4 regions of the Geodermatophilus sp. SYSU D01186 genome follow, and region 1 is predicted to be linked to each of the others. Evidence: riboswitches for the same ligand, from Rfam matches in the RefSeq annotation. Region 1 holds a riboswitch; each other region holds the start of a gene.
What was found. A riboswitch is a leader RNA that binds a small molecule or an ion and turns the genes downstream of it on or off. The one in region 1 is predicted to bind cyclic di-AMP.
Positions count from the first base shown of each region.

Region 2: it holds a riboswitch for cyclic di-AMP, as region 1 does, so the genes downstream of both, ACI784_RS12225 (LysM peptidoglycan-binding domain-containing protein) here and ACI784_RS13285 (C40 family peptidase) in region 1, are expected to answer to the same signal.
Region 3: it holds a riboswitch for cyclic di-AMP, as region 1 does, so the genes downstream of both, ACI784_RS12140 (hypothetical protein) here and ACI784_RS13285 (C40 family peptidase) in region 1, are expected to answer to the same signal.
Region 4: it holds a riboswitch for cyclic di-AMP, as region 1 does, so the genes downstream of both, ACI784_RS06535 (C40 family peptidase) here and ACI784_RS13285 (C40 family peptidase) in region 1, are expected to answer to the same signal.

Region 1 is NZ_JBJGYW010000016.1:19,815-24,193, forward strand. It holds gene ACI784_RS13270 (mycofactocin-coupled SDR family oxidoreductase) at 1-472, shown strand, start outside; gene ACI784_RS13275 (phytoene desaturase family protein) at 522-2,078, opposite strand; gene ACI784_RS13280 (hypothetical protein) at 2,107-2,286, opposite strand; cyclic di-AMP (ydaO/yuaA leader) riboswitch at 2,486-2,632, shown strand; gene ACI784_RS13285 (C40 family peptidase) at 2,648-3,703, shown strand; gene ACI784_RS13290 (DUF2568 domain-containing protein) at 3,881-4,258, shown strand; gene ACI784_RS13295 (hypothetical protein) at 4,236-4,379, opposite strand, start outside.
Region 2 is NZ_JBJGYW010000014.1:55,042-59,420, reverse strand. It holds gene ACI784_RS12235 (FAD-binding protein) at 1-720, opposite strand, end outside; gene ACI784_RS12230 (hypothetical protein) at 759-1,061, opposite strand; gene ACI784_RS12225 (LysM peptidoglycan-binding domain-containing protein) at 1,169-2,401, opposite strand; cyclic di-AMP (ydaO/yuaA leader) riboswitch at 2,408-2,558, opposite strand; gene ACI784_RS12220 (VOC family protein) at 2,879-3,253, opposite strand; gene ACI784_RS12215 (MFS transporter) at 3,400-4,379, shown strand, end outside.
Region 3 is NZ_JBJGYW010000014.1:36,110-40,488, reverse strand. It holds gene ACI784_RS12150 (sugar kinase) at 1-799, shown strand, start outside; gene ACI784_RS12145 (dihydrodipicolinate synthase family protein) at 802-1,686, shown strand; cyclic di-AMP (ydaO/yuaA leader) riboswitch at 1,838-1,988, shown strand; gene ACI784_RS12140 (hypothetical protein) at 2,268-3,203, shown strand; gene ACI784_RS12135 (ArsC/Spx/MgsR family protein) at 3,219-3,593, opposite strand; partial or broken gene ACI784_RS12130 (SDR family oxidoreductase) at 3,912-4,379, shown strand, end outside.
Region 4 is NZ_JBJGYW010000006.1:68,880-73,258, reverse strand. It holds gene ACI784_RS06540 (thiamine pyrophosphate-binding protein) at 1-596, shown strand, start outside; gene ACI784_RS06535 (C40 family peptidase) at 770-1,936, opposite strand; cyclic di-AMP (ydaO/yuaA leader) riboswitch at 1,952-2,094, opposite strand; gene hppD (4-hydroxyphenylpyruvate dioxygenase) at 2,258-3,484, opposite strand; gene ACI784_RS06525 (Lrp/AsnC family transcriptional regulator) at 3,645-4,163, shown strand; gene ACI784_RS06520 (MFS transporter) at 4,136-4,379, opposite strand, start outside.

The DNA of each region.
Region 1 (4,379 bases):
GCTCACCGACGAGCAGTGGGACGACATGATCGACATCAACCTGACGGGTGTGTTCAAGGCCTGTCGAGCCGTCGTCCCGCACATGCGCGCCGGGGGCAACGGTGGATCGATCATCATCACGTCGTCCATTGCCGGGCTCCGCGGTGTCGCCGGTTGCACGCACTACACGGCCGCCAAGCACGGCATCGTCGGCCTCATGCGCACACTGGCCCGGGAGCTCGCGCCGGAGATGATCCGCGTCAACACCCTCCACCCGACCGGAGTGGACTCCCCCATGTCGAACAACGACTACTTCCCGAAGTGGCTGGAGGAGCACGAGGAGCTCGGTAACGCGATGCGGTTCAACCTCATGCCGGTCGACGCGATGCCGATGGCGGACGTCTCGGCGGTCGTGGCCTTCCTCTGCTCGGACGAGGCCAAGTGGATCACCGGCTCGACTGTGCAGGTGGACGCCGGCTTCATGCTCAAGTAGCCGACGCGAGCCCGGCCCGCCGTTCCGCCCGTGCGGAAGGCGGGCCGGGTCAGCGGCGGTCCAGCAGGGCGCGGGCCGCCGCGTGGCCGCCCAGGCCGCTGACCGCCCCGCCGCGGACCGTGCCCCCCGAGGAGGCGGCGACCACCCGCGGGTGGGCCGTGGCGACGCCCCAGGTGCCCACCTCGTCCGGGGTCGCGGCCACCGGCCAGGCGAGGTCGCCGTGGAAGATGTGGCCGCCGGGCATCGCGAGGGACTCCTCGACGTCCAGCGGGGACGCCGCCTGCAGGCAGAGCTCGCCGTCGCCGTCACGGGCCAGGCAGTCCAGCAGCGGCTCGGCCAGGTGCGCGTCGAGCTGGGCGACGACCCGCCGCACCGCCTCCCGGCGGGTGCCCACCGGGTCGTCGCGGAACAGCGCCGCCGGTGTGTGCAGGCCGAACAGGGTGAGCGTCTGGTACCCCGCCGCCTGCTCGGCCGGCCCCAGGATCGAGGGGTCGGACAGCGAGTGGCAGTACACCTCGAACGGGATGACGTCGGGCAGCCGGCCGGCGGCGGCCTGCGCGTGGGCCGCGTCGAGCTGGCCCGCGGCCTCGTCGACGTGGAAGGTGCCGGCGAAGGCGATGGCGGGGTCGACGCCCGAGCGCAGCCGGGGCAGCCGCGCCAGCACCATGTTGACCTTGAGCTGGGCGCCGTCGGTGGTGGGCCGGGGCGGTGCGCCGGTCAGCCGGTCGAGCACCGCGGGCGCCGCGCCGCAGACCACGTGCCCGGCGTCCACCGCGCGCTCGGTGCCGTCGTCGTCGGTCCAGTGCACCGTGACGCCGTCGGCGCGCGGCTCCAGCGCGGTCACCGTGGCGCGGGTGACCAGCTCGGCGCCGGCCCCGCGGGCCGCGGCGGCCATGGCGCCGGTGACCGCGCCCATGCCGCCCACCGGCACCCGCCAGCGCCCCGTGCCGTTGCCGACCACGTGGTAGAGGAAGCAGCGGCCGGCGGCCGAGCCGGGGTCGTGCACGTCGGCGAAGGTGCCGATGAGCCCGTCGGTCAGTGCCACGCCCTGCACCACGTCCGAGGTCAGGTGGTCGCCCACGACGTCGGCCAGGGGGCGCTGCTGGAGGTCCTGCCACAGCTGCGGGTCGCGCAGCCGGCCGGCCAGCTCCTGAGGGGAGAGCAGCGGCTCGATGAGGGTGGGGGCGAGGTCCTCGGCCAGCGTGGCCAGGCGGCCGTAGAAGCGCTGCCAGCCGGCCAGTTCGGCGTCTGAGCCGGTCAGCGCGCGGAACGAGGCGGCCGTGGCCGGCCCCTCGTCCCGCTCCACGAGCAGCCCCGCGCCCCCGGGGACGGCGGTGTAGGAGGCCACGGCGCGGTCGGCGAGGGTCACCTCCAGGTCGAGGTCGGCGACGATCCGGTCGGGCAGGAGGCTCACCAGGTACGAGTAGGCCGACAGCCGGACGTCGACGCCGGGGAACACCTGCTCGCTGACCGCGGCGCCGCCCACCCGTTCGCGGCGCTCGAGCACCAGCACCGACCAGCCGGCCCTGGCCAGGTAGGCCGCGGCCACCAGCCCGTTGTGCCCACCACCGACGACGACGGCGTCGTACGCGCCCGCTCCGCTCACCGGCGGACCGTAGCCGGTGCCGGCACCGTCAGCTGCCCTCGGCGGGCGCGTCCTCGCTCTCCTCGCAGCCCTGCCCGGGAGCCTGCTCGGCGGTGCCGCAGTCCTGCTCGTTGCGGTTCACGTCGGTGTTCCCGCCGGTCTCGGTGCTGCTGCACCCGGCGAGCACCCCGGCGAGGAGGAGGGCGGCCAGGGGGCGTCTGAGGTCCATGCGCTGGACGTGCTCGCGGGGAGCGGTCGCCAAACCCCACCGGCACCACCGGACCCACCGGTCCCGCGTGTGTGGCGGATGGAGTCGAGAGTCCACCAAATCACATCCAGGTAATTGTCACGGCAGCGTCACGGCCCTTACGGTGTGTGTGTCCGGCGGGGCGCTCCGTCACCAACCTGGGTGACACCCCGAGGACGCCGCCGAGCACGCGCCCTCCTCCCCGGGGGCGCGGGGCCGGGGACCCACCGCAGCACTGGGGTGAAGCGCGCACGGCCGTGGCCGGCGCGCCGGGCGCCTTCCCGCCCGAACCCGTCAGCTAACCCGGTAGGCGGCCGTGGAAGAAACGGAGTGCCGCCGCCCCATGGCGTCCCCTCGCACCGCCCGCCGCGCTGCCCTCGTCCTGGCCGTCACCGGCGCCCTCGGCATCACCCTCGTGCCGTCGTCCGCCGAAGCGGAGGAGCCGGCCACCGCGCAGGAGGCCGCCGCCCTGGTCGCGGCCCGCGGCCACGAGCTGGAGGTCGTCACCGAGGAGTTCAACGAGGCCCGCGAGGCCCTCGCCGCCCAGCAGGCCGCCGCCCAGCAGGCCGCCGCGGCGGTGACCGACGCGCAGGGCGCGGTGACCGCGGCCCAGCAGCAGGTCCGCGGCATCGCCCGCAGTGCCTTCACCGGCGACAGCATGGGCTCGCTGCAGGCGCTCATGACCAGCGGCTCGGCCGAGGAGTTCGTCAACCGGGTCACGCTGCTGGAGACCGTCGCCGGCCACCAGAACGTGCTGCTGGACCAGGCCGTCGCGGCCGGCGAGGTCGCCGCGGAGGCCCAGGCGGTGGCCGACCGCGCCGCCACCGAGGCCCAGGCGCAGTACGACGCCGTCGCCGCGCAGCAGGCCGACCTGCAGGAGCAGATCAACGCCTACCAGGCCGACTACGCCCGGCTGTCCGCCGACGAGCGGCGGGCCGCCCTCGAGGCGGCCGCGACCGCCCACGGTGGCGGGGCCGAGCGCGCCAGCCGCGCCGAGCGCTCCGCGCCGGCGCCCGCGGCCTCCGCGCCGGTGGTGGTCGGTAGCGGGGCTGTCCAGACCGCGATCGACACGGCCATGGCCCAGCGTGGCAAGCCCTACGTCTGGGCGGCGGCCGGGCCGGGCTCCTACGACTGCTCCGGGCTCGTGCAGTACGCCTTCAAGGCCGCCGGCATCAGCCTGCCGCACTCCAGCCGCATGCAGGCGTCCATGGGCACCCAGGTGTCCCGGGCCGAGGCGCGCCCCGGTGACCTGGTCGCCTTCTACAGCCCGGTCAGCCACATCGGCATCTACCTCGGCAACGGCCAGATGGTGCACGCGCCGACCTCCGGCGACGTCGTCAAGGTCGCCAGCGTCGACGCCATGGGCGCCACGCCGCGGTTCAACCGCATCGCCGGCTGAGAAAGGGCCCCGTCCTCTCCCCCTCGCCTGCTCGGGGCGGTGCCCTGGACGGGGTCATCCCGGAGCCCCGGTCGCACGACGCGACCGGGGCTCCGCGCGTCTCCGGACCTTGACCGCGCCGACGCGCTCGTGAACACTGATCTCGAAAGAGAGCACTGTTCACAACAGGAGGTGGGTATGGCGCAGGCATGGCAGTGGGCCTGGGCGGGCGTCGCGTTCGCCGCGGAGCTCGGCGCGCTCGGTGCGCTCGGGTACTGGGGCGCCACCGCCGGCGCGACGACGGCCGGCCGCTGGCTCCTCGGTCTCGGCCTACCCCTGGGGGTGGCCGTCCTGTGGGGCGTGTTCGCTGCGCCGCAGGCCGTGGTGCAGGTGGCCGCGCTCGCCGTCCTCGTGAAGGTCGTCGTCTTCGGGGGCGCGGTGGCCGCGCTGCTGGTCAGCGGCTCGCCGCGGCTGGCCGTCGTCCTCGCCGCGGCGGCCGTGCTCGGCACCGTGCTCTCCGGGCCCCTCACCTCCCCGGCGTCGGCGGACGCCGTCAGCGCCCCGGCCCTCCGCTGACCTCCTGCAGCAGCCCCCACACGAACCGCGCCCGGGCCCCGCCGGGCAGCGCGACCTCCCAGCGGGTGACCACGCCGGGGTCGACGCTGCGTGCCCCGGGCAGGCCGACGACGTCGTCGAG
Region 2 (4,379 bases), on a different contig from region 1:
GAAGAGGTCGCCCTCGGGGGCAGGGGTCCCATCGGTGCGGGACTTGACCCACACCATCTCGACGTCCTCGCCCCACAGGGTGAAGAGGCTGACGCTGTAGCCGGACGCGACGACCTCGTCGAAGTGCTCGGCGAGGGCGCCCCACGACAGCCCCTCGAACACCCGCTGCTCCACCTCGAACGCGGGCTCGACGTCGAGGGTGAGGGCGGTGACCGCGCCGAGGGCGCCGAGCCCGACCACCATCCCGTCGAAGTCCGCGTCGCCGCGGGCGGCGCGGACGAGCTCGCCGTCGGAGGTGACCAGCTCCAGCGCCGCGACGGCGGTGGCCAGGTTGCCGTTGGTCACGCCGGAGCCGTGGGTGGCCGTGGCGACCGCCCCGGCCACGGAGATGTGCGGGAGGGACGCCGTGTTGTGCAGCGCGGCACCGGCGTCGCGCAGCACGTCGGCGAGTTCGCCGTACCGGACGCCGCCGCCGAGCGTGACCGTGCCGGCGGCCAGGTCGACGTCGATCCCGGCGAGCGGGGAGCCCGCGGCGTGCACGGCCTCCAGCGAGAGGAGCTCCGCGGAGTCGGCGATGCCGGTGAAGGAGTGCCGCGAGCCGAGCACCCGGATGCGCGGGGCGGCGGCGACGATCTCCTGCACCTGCTCGAGGGTCGTCGGCCGGTGCAGCCGCTGCGCCCGGTAGGTGTGGTTGCCGGCCCAGTTGGTCTCGACGGTCACGGCGGAACGCTACCCACGTCCGCCGTCCCGAGGGGCCGTCAGCGGGCGGCGGCGAGGGCCCGGTCCACCGGCGGCGAGCGGCGTACGGTCACCGCCCGCCCGGCCCGCTCGGCGGCGTCGAGGTGGTCGAGGAGCAGCTCCAGGGCGGGTGCGGACAGGCCGGTCACCGAGCCGGCGTCGATCACCTCGACCCGGACCGGCTCGCGGCCGTAGCGGCGCAGGAAGGCGGCGACGGCCGCCTCGTCGACGTCCCCGGCCAGGCACAGGGTGCGCCCGCCGGCGGTGTTGAACAGGCGGACGACGCCGCGCGCGGCCGGGTCGTCGGACGGCGGGGGAGTCACGCTCCCAGTCTGCCGACGACGACCGGGTGCGGCAGCCGCGACGGCAGCGGCCCCCCACCCGGGATCGGGTGGGGGCCGCTGGAGGGAACCCCGGTGCGGGCCGGTCGTCAGGCCCGGTAGTTCACGTGCGGGTGGTCCATGTGGTTGGCCGTCGCGCCGCCACGGTCGGCCATCGCCTTCCAGGCGCCGGTCGGCGAGGTCAGGATCCGCTGCTGCCAGATCACGTACTCCACGCCGAGCTCGTCCCAGTGGGCGACGTGGTAGGCCACGATCGCGTCGCCGAGCGCGGCGTCGGAGCCGACCATGTAGTCCAGCGCGAGGCCGGACGGGTGGCCGTGCGGGTCGGCGGCGCTGGCGCGGGTCCCGCCGATGGTGATGCCGGCGACGCCGGGCACGTTGGTGACCAGCGCGTCGGCGGCGGCCTGCGCGCTGGGCTGGACGGCGCCGGCGCTGTTGCTGATCACCGCGGCGGCCGGGGTCGGCTCGACCTCGGGCAGCGGGGTGACCTCCGGCGCGGGCGCCGCGGCCGGCTCCGGCGTGACGACGGGGGCGGGATCCACGTCGGGAGCGGAAGCCGGCGCGGCCACGTTGGCCGGCGCGGCGTCCACCGGCGCGGCGTCCACGGGGGCAGCCGCCGCCGGGGCAGCCGCCGCCGGGGCAGCCGCCGCCGGAGCAGCCACCGCCGGAGCGGCCGCCGCCGCCGGAGCGGCCGCCGCCGCCCCGCTGGTCAGCAGCACCTGACCCGGGAAGATCAGGTTCGGGTCGGCGCCGATGACCGCGATGTTGCGCTCGTAGAGCGACCGCCATGACTCCCCGTGGGCGGCGGCGATCTCGGCCACGGTGTCGCCGCGCCGGACGGTGTGGTCGGCGGACGGCGCGGCGGTGTCGGCGGCCGGACCCTCCGGGGCGGGCGCCGCGGCGGGCGCGGCGGCGGGAGCCGCGGGAGCCGCGGGAGCCGTGGCGGCGGCGGTGGTGCCGTCGGTCAGCAGCTTGCCGCAGGCCGGCCAGGCGCCGATGCCCTGGCCGGCGAGCACGTGCTCGGCGATCTCGACCTGCTGGGCGGGGGTGGCGAGGTCCGCCCGGGGCGCGAAGTCGGTGCCGCCGTACGCGGCCCAGGTCGACGGGCTGAACTGCAGGCCGCCGTAGTAGCCGTTGCCGGTGTTGATGGCCCAGTCGCCACCGGACTCGCACTGGGCCACGCCGGTCCAGTCGTGGGTGGTGGCGGCGTTGGCCGGGGTGCTGAGGATGCCCATCCCGACGACGGTGGCGCCGGCTGCGACGGGGGCCTTCGAGAGCGCCTTCTTGGTGCGGACGTAACGAGGCGCGCGGTGCTTTGCCATGGGTGTGTGGTCTCCGATCACCGCCGGCGAGGTGAGCTGTCGGGTTCGGGCGATCGGTGCCCGGCCGCGGTGCGCGGCTTCACCCCGAGGCGCGTCGGACGCGCCGGGAACGTTGGGTCCCCCACCCCTGCCCTGAGGGATCTGGTTGGCAGCCGGTGGGCAGGGTTTGGCGGACCGGTGCCACGTTCTCTTAGCTGAACGCAGCCAAAACGCTACGACCCGTGATGTGGACTGTCGCCGTAACGCCGGTCACAAGCGAGGGGCCGTGCGGGGAAGTCGCTGGTCGCGCCGCGAGGTGCGGGTGGGGTCGGTGAGGTCACTCACGGCCGCCCTGGCGTGTCGCCGGGGATCGGGGGGGGGGGGCCTGGTTGCCGGTGTGCTCGTGCACCGCCGGCTCCGCGGGACCGGCGCAGCGCGCGTCCGACCGGCGGTGCGCCGCGCCGCGAGACGCGCGGCCGCGAGTGTCCGGGCGGTGCCTCAGCCGCCGTACGGGCGGGTGATCGCCTCGAGCACGTGGCCGTTCGGGTCGGGCCAGTAGACGCCGCGGCCGCCGTCGTTGGTGTTGATCTCACCCGGCCGGGACGCGAACGGGTCGGCCCAGTGCTCGAGGCCGCGGGCGCGGATCCGGCCGAGGATCTGGTCGAACTCCTCCTCGGTGACCAGGAACGCGTAGTGCCGCGGGATGACCGGGTCCTCCGCCATGAAGTCCAGCGAGACGCCGTTGGCCAGGGTGACGACGGCGAACGGGCCGTAGGTGGTCGGCGGCGCGAGGCCGAGGACGTCGGTCAGGAAGCGCGCCGACTCGTCCCGGTCGTGGGCCGCGACGATGGTGTGGTTCAGCTGGACGGGCATCGGGCCTCCTCGGGGACCGTGCCGGGAGCCAAGCACGCCGGCGCCTCCACCGGGAGTCGTCCCTGCGCCGTCGACGGGGGTGGCTGCCGGGGCGCCGGGTGGCCCATCCTGGCCGCCTCGTGCCTCGAGGTCATCCCGGGAGGACCGTGGCCAGACCCCCAGCCGACGACGGACCCTCCGGGCCTGCCCTGACGCTCCGCCTGGTCACCGCCGGCGTCCTCGCGGACCTCGCGGTGGGGACGCTGTTCGCCTGGAGCCTGGTGGCGCCGCAGGTGGGCGCCGACACCGGCGCGGCGCCCGGCAGCGGGCCCGGGGTGTTCGCGGCCGCGGTCGTGGTCTTCACCGTCGGCCTGCTGGGGGTGGGCCGCGGCCTGCGGCGGTACGGGCCGCGGGCGCTGCTGGCCGCCGCCGCCGTCCTGGCCGGCACCGGGCTGGGGCTGACCGCCGCGGCGCAGCGGCCGGAGCTGCCGTGGCTGGGCGTCGGGCTGCTGTTCGGGGCGGCCAACGGGCTGGGCTACGGCGTCGCCGTGTCGCTGGCCGCCCGCGTCCCCGAGCGGCGGCGCGGCACCGCCAGCGGCGTGGTGGTGGGGGCCTACGCGGCCGGGCCGGTGCTGCTCGGGCTCGTGGCGCCGGCGGCGCTGCCCGCCGCGGGGTGGCGCACGTGCCTCGCCGTCCTGGCCGGGACGACGGCCGTGCTGCTCGCGCTCGCCGCCGTCCTGGCCCCGGCGGACCGGGTGCCCCGGAGCGGCCGGGCGCGCGGGGCGGAGCCGGTCCCGGGCGGGGCGCTCGTCGCGCTGTGGGTGCTCTTCGCCGGCGGCGCGGCTCCCGGACTCGTCCTCTTCGCCACCGCCGCGCCGCTGGCGGCCGCCCGTGGCCTCGGCCCGGGGGCCACCGGCGTGGCCGTCTCGCTCCTCGCGGCCGGCAACCTCGCCGGCCGGCTGTCCGCCGGGTGGTGGTCGGACGTCGTGGGACGCCTGCCGGCGCTGGCGACCGCGCTGGCCGTCACCGCCGCCGCCGTCGCCGGACTGGCCACGTCGGCCGCGCCCGCCACCGTGCTGCCCGCCTCGGCCGCCGTCGGGCTGGCCTACGGGGCGGTGTCCGCGCTGGTCCCCGCGGCGACGGCGGA
Region 3 (4,379 bases), on a different contig from region 1:
CCCGGCCGCCTGGGTGAGCATCCTCGGGGACGACGAGCCCGGCGAGCTGGTGCTGCACCGGGTGCGGGCCGAGGGTGTGGACACCCGTGCGGTGCGCCGGGTGCCGGACCGCCCGACCGGCCTCTACCTGCGCGAGGAGGTCGCCGGGGCGCTGCGGGTCCACTACTACCGCCGCGGCTCGGCGGCCTCGACCCTCGCCCCGGGCGCCTTCGACCCCGCCGTCCTCGAGGGTGCGGCCTTCCTGCACCTCACCGGGATCACCGGGGCGCTCTCCCCGGAGGCCGCGGAGTTCCTGCCGTGGGCGGCACGGACGGCGCGGGCGGCGGGCGTGCGGGTGAGCTACGACGTCAACTACCGCAGCCGGCTGTGGGAGCCGGCCGCGGCCCGCGCCGCCAGCGAGGCGATGTTCCCGCACGTCGACGTCCTGCTGGCCGGCCACGACGAGGCCCGCGCCCTGTGGGGCTGGGACGACGACACGTGCCTGGAGCGGCTGGCCGACGCCGGGCCCGCCGAGGTCGTGCTCAAGCTCGGCGCGCGCGGCTGCGCGGCCCGGGTGGACGGCGAGCGGCTGACCTCCCCGGGGTTCCCCGCCCGACAGCTCGACCCGGTCGGTGCCGGCGACGCGTTCGCCGCCGGCTACCTCGCGGCCACCCTGTGGGGCTGCGGGCCGGCCGAGCGTCTGCGCACCGCCAACGCCATGGGCGCCTTCTGCGTGCAGGACCGCGGCGACTACGAGGGCCTGCCCAGCCGCCGTGAACTGACCGCGTTCCTGGACCGGACCGTCGACCTCGGGAGGTGACGATGCACCCCGACGACCCCGCCGGCGTGCTCGAGGGTGTCTACGTGGCGAACGTGACGCCCTTCCGCGACGACGAGCGCTTCAGCATCGACGTCGACTCCTACCTGGGCCACGTCCGCTGGCTGGCCGGGCAGGGCGTGGCCGGGGTCATCCCGTTCGGCACCAACGGCGAGGGGCCGTCGGTGTCCCCGCGGGAGAAGCTGGCCGTGCTGGAGGCCCTGCTGCCGGAGGTGGGGCCGCTGCACGTCGTCCCGACGGTGGCGGAGGGGAACCTGCCGGACACCCTGGACCTGCTGGCGGAGTTGGCGGACCTGCCGGTGCGGGCGGTGATGGTGCTCCCGCCGTACTACTTCCGGCCGGCCGCGGCCGAGGGCCTGCGGGTGTTCTACGAGCGGGTCCTGGCCGCCACCCGGCACCCGGTGGTCGTCTACCACATCCCCAAGTACGCGGTGCCCGTCCCCGCGGAGCTCGTGACCGCGCTGCCGGTGTGGGGGGTGAAGGACTCCGGCGGGGAGGCCGGCTACGCCGAGGCCGTGCACGCGGCGGGCAAGGGCGTGCTGGTCGGTACCGAGGACGACCTGCCGGCCCGCCTGCTGACCGCCACCGGCTCGATCTCGGCGCTGGCCAACATCGTCCCCGAGCAGGTCGTCGCGCTCTACCAGCACGTCCGCGGCGGGCGGGCGGCCGACGCCGCGGCGCTGTCGGCCCACCTGCAGCAGGTGCGGGCGATGACCAAGGAGTTCGTCGCGCCGGGGATGCTCAAGCGCATCGCCGAGCGGCGGCACGGGCACCCCATGGGCACCGTGCGCCCGCCCCTGGTGCCGGTGCCGGCGTCCTTCGACGCCGCGGCCGCGGTCGAGCGCGCCGTGGCGGTCCCCGTCGGCTGAGGGTCCAGCCCCTACACCGTCCGGCCGTCGATCGGGCGCTGCGCGACGCGGGTCACCCGACGAAACGACGGCCACGGATTGTCACAACTGCATAACGACGGTTACGGTGGGGTGGTCCGCTCGACCGTCGCGTCCCCGCCCGGGGAGCCCCGAACGGACGCCGCCGAGTCGCCCTCCGGGGTGAGCCGGGGACCCATCGCAGTACTGGGGTGAATCCCGCTCCGGGCATCCGTCCGGAACGAGTAGGGCTGCTTCCCGCCCGAACCCGTCAGCTAACTCGGTAGGCGGCCATCGGAAGAACGGAGAGCCGCCGGATGGCGCGCCCTTGCCCTGCAGCACGACCCTGCCCGAGCCGGTACCGCCCGAGCCGGGTGCCCCCGCGCACCTGATCGCACGCGGCCGTCCCTGACGCACGCCGCCCGCGGGCCCACCTCGAGCACCTCCGCTCGACCGGCTGACCGCCGCTTCCCCGGTGACCCGCGCAGGCGCCCGGACGACCGCAGCCCCGCTGCCCGCTCGCCCCCGCAGCCCGCCGCCCTCCGGCGCGCCGCTGCGCCGTAGACCCCGGAGCACACCCCCTCATGGACCCCCGCACGACAACCGGTCGCGCCGCCGACCGCCGCAGCGGTTCGCGCCGCCGTCCCCCGGCGACCGTCCGCCGTCCCGCGCTGTACCTCGGCGTGGCCACCGCCGGCGCCCTCATGGTCAACGTCCTGTTCGGCTCGGACCCGGCCGCGCAGGCCGAGGCCGGGCCGTCGGAGTCGGTCAGCGTCGCCGCTGAGCTCGGGCTGACCGCCGACTCCGCCCCCGCCGCCCAGGCGACGCCGGACCTGGAGTCGCTCGAGCAGCTGACCGCCAGCCGCAGCAGCCGCGAGGCCGAGCAGACCGCGGCGCAGCAGGCCCAGGCCGCCGCCGACCAGGCCGAGCTGGACCGCCGGAAGGCCGAGGAGGAGGCCGCAGCGCGGGCCGCCGAGGCCGCGAAGGCTGCCGAGGCCGCGAAGGCTGCCGAGGCCGCGAAGGCCGCCGAGGCCGCGAAGGCTGCCGAGGCCGCGCAGGCCGCCGAGGCCGCGAAGGCCGCCCAGGCGGCGAAGGCCGCCCCGCAACGTTCCGGTGGGTCCGCCGGAACGGCCGCGGCCTCGGGGAGCGTCGCGGCCACCACCGTCGCGCGCATCACCAACACCGCCGGGCCCACGAAGCCCCCGGCGCAGGCGGCCGCCAACGCGGTGGTCAGCAACGTGCCCGGCGCCGCCGGCATCACCATCGGCGGCACCCGTGCCAGCGCCGCCGACCCGGGCGGCCACCCCTCGGGCCTGGCGCTGGACTACATGACCAGCTCCGCGCTCGGGGACACGATCGCCCAGTACCACATCGCCCACTGGGACGAGCTGGGCGTGGACTACATCATCTGGAAGCAGCGGATGCTCAGCTCGCCGAACGGTGCCTGGAAGGCCATGGCCGACCGCGGCAGCCCGACGGCCAACCACATGGACCACGTCCACGTGAACTACCGGGGCTGACCGCCTCCCCGGCGGTCACGGCCGCCCGTGCGCGTCGCGGGCGGCCGCGACCACCTCGGTCAGCGTCTCGTCGTCCCGGGCGACCCACGCCCGGCCGTCGTCGGTGAGCACGAGCGGGCGCTGGATCAGCCTCGGGTGCTGCACCAGCAGCCGGACCCACGTGTCGGCGTCCCGGGGGAGGTCCCGCAGCCCGAGCTCGCGGGCCAGCGGCTCGGACATCCGCGTGACGTCCCACGGCTGCAGCGCGAGCGCGCCCAGCGCGGCGCGCAGCTCCGACTCGGTCGGCGGGTCGTCGAGGTAGCGGCGCAGGGTGTACTCCACGCCGGCCTCCTCCAGGTGGTCGCGCGCGGTGCGGCACTTGGAACAGGACGGGTTGAACCAGACCTCCACAGTGCGACCCTATGGTGCCCACGCCGATCGGCAGACGTCCTAGACATCTGTTGCGGGGTGCACCGGTCGGCGGCATGCTGGTCGGCGGGCGGGGCCCTGGGGCGTTCCCTCGGGTGCGCCCCGCCCGCCAACGTCCGACACGGGGGTTTGGGCGACGCCGTCCGAGGGCACCCCGTCGGCCGACCGGCCCCGGCGTGGCCGTGAAACCCCCGCGCCGGGGCCGTGGCGCGTGCGCACCCGGGCCGGCCCCGGTGTCGCGCCGGACACATCCGGCCGACACGCCCAGCGGCCGCGTCTCGCCGGGGTGGGGCACCCGCCATGGCACAGACACGGTTGAAGCCGGTGGGCGAGCAGGTCGTCGTCGTGATGGGCGCGTCGAGCGGCATCGGCCGCGCGATCGCGGCCCGGTTCGCCGCCGAGGGTGCGCGGGTCGTCGTCGCGGCACGGGGCGAGGCGGGGCTGCGGTCCCTCGTCGAGGAGATCCGGGCGGCCGGCGGCGAGGCCTGCGCCGTGGTCGCCGAGGTCGCCGACGCGGCCCAGGTGCGACGGGTGGCCCAGCGCGCGGTCGACGAGTACGGCCGGCTGGACACGTGGGTGCACGCCGCCGCCGTCCTGCTCGTCGCCCCGTTCGAGGAGACGACGCCGGAGGAGTTCCAGCGGGTCGTCGACGTCGACCTGATGGGCCAGGTCCACGGGGCCATGGCCGCCCTGCCGCACCTCAGGCGGGACGGCGGCGCGTTCGTCTCCATCTCCTCGATGGGCGCCGAGCGCGGGGTGCCCCTCCAG
Region 4 (4,379 bases), on a different contig from region 1:
CCTTCGCGCCGGTCGGGGGCGCCGGACGGATCGACCCGCGCACGCTGACCATCGCGCTGGACGACCTGCTGCCGGCCGAGCGCGTGGTCGCCGTCGACTCGGGCAACTTCATGGGCTACCCGAGCATGTTCCTCGACGTCCCCGACGAGCAGGGCTTCTGCTTCACCCAGGCCTTCCAGTCCGTCGGTCTGGGGCTGGCCTCGGCGATCGGCGCGGCGCTGGCCCGGCCGGACCGGCTGCCGGTGGCCGCCCTCGGCGACGGCGGCGCGCTCATGAGCGCCTCGGAGCTGGAGACGGTGGTCCGGCTGGGGCTGCCGATGGTGGTCGTCGTCTACGACGACGCGGCCTACGGCGCCGAGGTGCACCACTTCGGGCCGGAGGGCCACCCCCTGGACACCGTCCGCTTCCCCGACGCCGACCTGGCGGCGATCGCCCGCGGGTACGGCTTCGTCGGGGTGACCGTGCGCGGCGTCGAGGACCTCGCCGCGGTGGCCGACTGGGTGGCCGGCCCGCGTACGGCGCCGCTGCTCATCGACGCCAAGGTGGCCGCCGACGAGCCGTCGTGGTGGCTGGAGGAGGCGTTCCGCGGCCACTGACGGTGCCGTGAGCATCGCAGGGAGCGCCAGCGACCGAGGAGCGGAGCGGCGCCGGAAGGGGCCCAGGGGGCGCGGCCACTGACGGTGCCGCCTCTCCCCGTGATCATGGCGCCGGAACCGCCGGAGGCCGCTCCGGCGTGGTCACGACGCCATGATCGCCGCAGGCGGGGCGGTCAGCCGGCGATGCGGCGGGCGCTGTTGTAGCCGCCCATCGAGTCGATCGACGCGACCTTCACCGGCTGGCCGTAGGTGGAGGCGTGCACCATCTGCCCGTTGCCGACGTAGATGCCGACGTGGCTGACCGGGCTGTAGAAGAACACCAGGTCACCGGGCTGCAGTGCCGACCGCGAGACGGGGGCCCCCATCGTCGACTGGATCCGGCTGGAGTGCGGGAGGCTGATGCCCGCCGCGGCGTAGGCGTACTGCACCAGCCCGGAGCAGTCGAAGGAGTTGGGCCCGGCCGCGGCCCACACGTACGGGTCGCCCTGCTGGGCGAGCGCGGTCTCGACGGCCCGCTGCGCGGCGGCGCTGCCGCCGGCCACGGGCGCAGCGGGGGCGGGAGCAGGCGCGGGTGCGGGTGCGGCGGCCGACCGGGCGCCGCCGGCGGCCGGGGCCGGCGGGGCGGCGGGTGCGGGGGCGGCTGGTGCCGGGGCCGCCTGCGTCGTGGCGGCCTGTGCGGCGGCGGCCCGTGCGGCCTCCTCGGCGGCCCGGCGCTCGGCGGCCTCCCGCGACGCCCGCTCCTCCTCGGCGACCAGCCGGTCGTACTCGGCCTGGAACCGCGCCACCTGCCGGTCGAGGTCGGCCTGCTTCGCGGCGACCTGGTCGACCAGGGCCTGCGCGTCGGCGGCCGCCTGCTCGGCGGAGGCGCGGGCGGCGTCGGCGTCGCCGGCGGCCTGCTGGGCCCCGCCGAGGACGCCGTTGTTGTGGTCGGCGATGGTCTGCAGCGTGCCGACGCGGTCGAGCAGCTCCTCCGGCGAGTCGCTGGTGAGCATGGCCGACAGCGTGCTCAGCCGGTCGCCGGTGAAGGCGCCGCGGGCGACCGCGCGCACCTGCTCGCGAGCGGTGGCGAGGGCGTCCTCGGCGGCGGCCAGTTCCGCGCCGGCCGCGGTGGCGGCGTCCTGGCTGGTCCGCAGCCGCTCGCGGGCCTCGTTGAACTGCTCGGTGACGACCTCGAGGTCGTGGGCCTTGGCGGCGACGAGCGCGGCGGCGTCCTGTGAGGTGGCCGGATCGCCGGGGGCGGCCGACGCCGCGGGGAGGCTGGTCAGGGTGAGCCCGCCGGCGGCGACGAGGCCGACCAGGAGGCGGGGCAGCGCGCGGGCAGGGGCGTGCGACGTCGCCATGGTGGGCGGGTCTGTCCTCTCTTCCACAGCCGCCTACCGAGTTAGCTGACGGGTTCGGGCGGGAAGGCGCCCGGCGTCCACGGCCCTCGCGAGGCCGCGGTCGCTTCACCCCAGTACTGCGGTGGGTCCCCGGTCCCTGGTGCCGGCGGAACGGGCCGGCGCAGGGTTCGGCGGCGTCCGGCCGGTGTCACAGGGGAGTGACGGAACGACCCGTCCGGACGCCGTCACGCTAGGTCGGCACCAGGGGGGCGACAAACCGGGCGACCGGCTCGCGCGGACACCCCGGCCGGTGCTGACGCGCTGTGACGACACCGCCCGGGATCAGAGGTTGCCGCGGCGTTCCTGCTCCCGCTCGATCGCCTCGAACAGCGCCTTGAAGTTGCCCTTGCCGAAGCCGAGCGAACCGTGTCGCTCGATCAGCTCGAAGAACACCGTCGGCCGGTCGCCGGTCGGCCGGGTGAAGATCTGCAGCAGGTACCCGTCCTCGTCGCGGTCGACCAGGATGCCGCGGCGCTGCAGCTCCTCCACCGGCACGCGGACGGTGCCGATGCGGGCCCGCAGCTCCGGGTCCTCGTAGTAGGAGTCCGGTGTCGGGAGGAACTCCACGCCCTCGGCGGTCATCGCGTCGACGGTGGCGAGGATGTCGCCGGTGGCCAGCGCGACGTGCTGGGCGCCAGGGCCGCCGTAGAACTCCAGGTACTCGTCGATCTGCGAGCGCTTCCTGCCCGCGGCCGGCTCGTTGAGCGGGAACTTCACGCGGTGGTTGCCGTTGGCGACGACCTTGCTCATCAGTGCGGAGTAGTCGGTGGCGATGTCGGCGCCGACGAACTCCGCCATGTTGGTGAAGCCCATGACCCGCCGGTAGAAGTCCACCCAGCGGTCCATGGCGCCGAGCTCGACGTTGCCGACGACGTGGTCGATCGCCTGGAACAGCCGCCGCGGCGCACCCGGGCGCCGCTGGTGTGCCGACGTCCGCGCCACGTACCCGGGCAGGTAGGGGCCGGTGTAGCGCGAGCGGTCGACCAGGCTGTGCCGCGTGTCGCCGTAGGTCGCGATCGCGGCCAGCCGGACGGTGCCGTGCTCGTCGGTGACGTCGTGCGGCGGCTCGAGGACGGTCGCCCCCTGGGCCGCGGCGTGGGCGACGCAGCGGTCCACGTCGGGCACGGCCAGGGCGATGTCGACGATGCCGTCCCCGTGCCGGCGGTGGTGGTCGGCCAGCGGGCTGGTCGGGGAGTAGGCGCCCGTGACCACGAACCGGGCGGCGCCGGAGCGGAGGACGTAGGCCCGGGAGTCCCGGTTGCCGGTCTCCGGCCCCGAGTAGGCGACCAGCTCCATCCCGAACGCGGACTGGAAGAAGTGGGCGGTCTGGGTGGCGTTGCCCGCGATCCAGACCAGGGCGTCCCAGCCGCTGACCGGGAAGGGGTCGGTGGCGGGGTCGTGCTCGACCAGCCCGACCAGCTGCCGCAGCTGCTCGGCGCTGAGCTCGGCCAGGCGCTCGTCGTCGGTGAGGACCTGCTCGAGGGTCCCGTGCGGCTCGGTGGCGGTCATGTCGCCCTCCCGGATGATCCCGTCTCCCTGCGTGCGTCCAGCACACCTCCGGGCGCCCGGGATGGGCAAGATGACCGTCTCGGGCTGGCCGATCGGGGCAGGACGGCGGCCGTCGACGGCGTCGAGGTGGTCAGATCGACCAGCTCGGGGAGGAGGAGCGGTGGCCCACCGGCTGGACGCGCTCGACCTGGCGGTGCTCACCGCGCTGACCGAGCAGCCGCGGGCCGGCGTGCTGGAGCTGTCCCGCCGGCTCGGGGTGGCGAGGGCGACGGTGCAGGCGCGGCTGCGGCGGCTGGAGGAGTCCGGTGTCGTCACGGGGTACGGGCCGGACGTCGACCCGGCCGCGGCGGGGTTCGGCGTCCAGGCGTTCGTGACCCTGGAGATCGCCCAGGGCGCGCTGGAGGAGGTCGCCGCCGACCTGCGGGCGATCCCCGGCGTCCTGGAGGCGCACGTGACCACCGGCGCCGGCGACGTGCTGGTCCGGCTGGCCGCCGAGTCGCACGCCGCGCTGCAGGAGACGCTGGTGCGGCTGGGCCGCTCGCCCTCGGTGGTGCGCTCGACCAGCGTCGTCGCGCTGTCGGAGCTGGTGCCCCGGCGGGTGCTGCCGCTGCTCGCGTCGGGGACGCCGCGTCCGGCCGGGCGGGCGCCGGGCTACCGGGAGGCCGCGACGGGCGACTGAGCGGCCGGGACGCCGGGAGACCGCGGCAGCGCGAGGGCGGCGACCAGGCCGAGGCCCAGCACCGCCGTCGTGACGCCGAACGCGGCCTGGAAGCCGGCGACGTCGGTGAGCCAGCCCGCGGCCAGCGGCCCGACGATCCCGCCGAGGTCGGCCGACATCTGGAACACAGCCACCACCCGGCCGCCGCGGGCCGGGCTGACGTCCCCGACCAGGGCG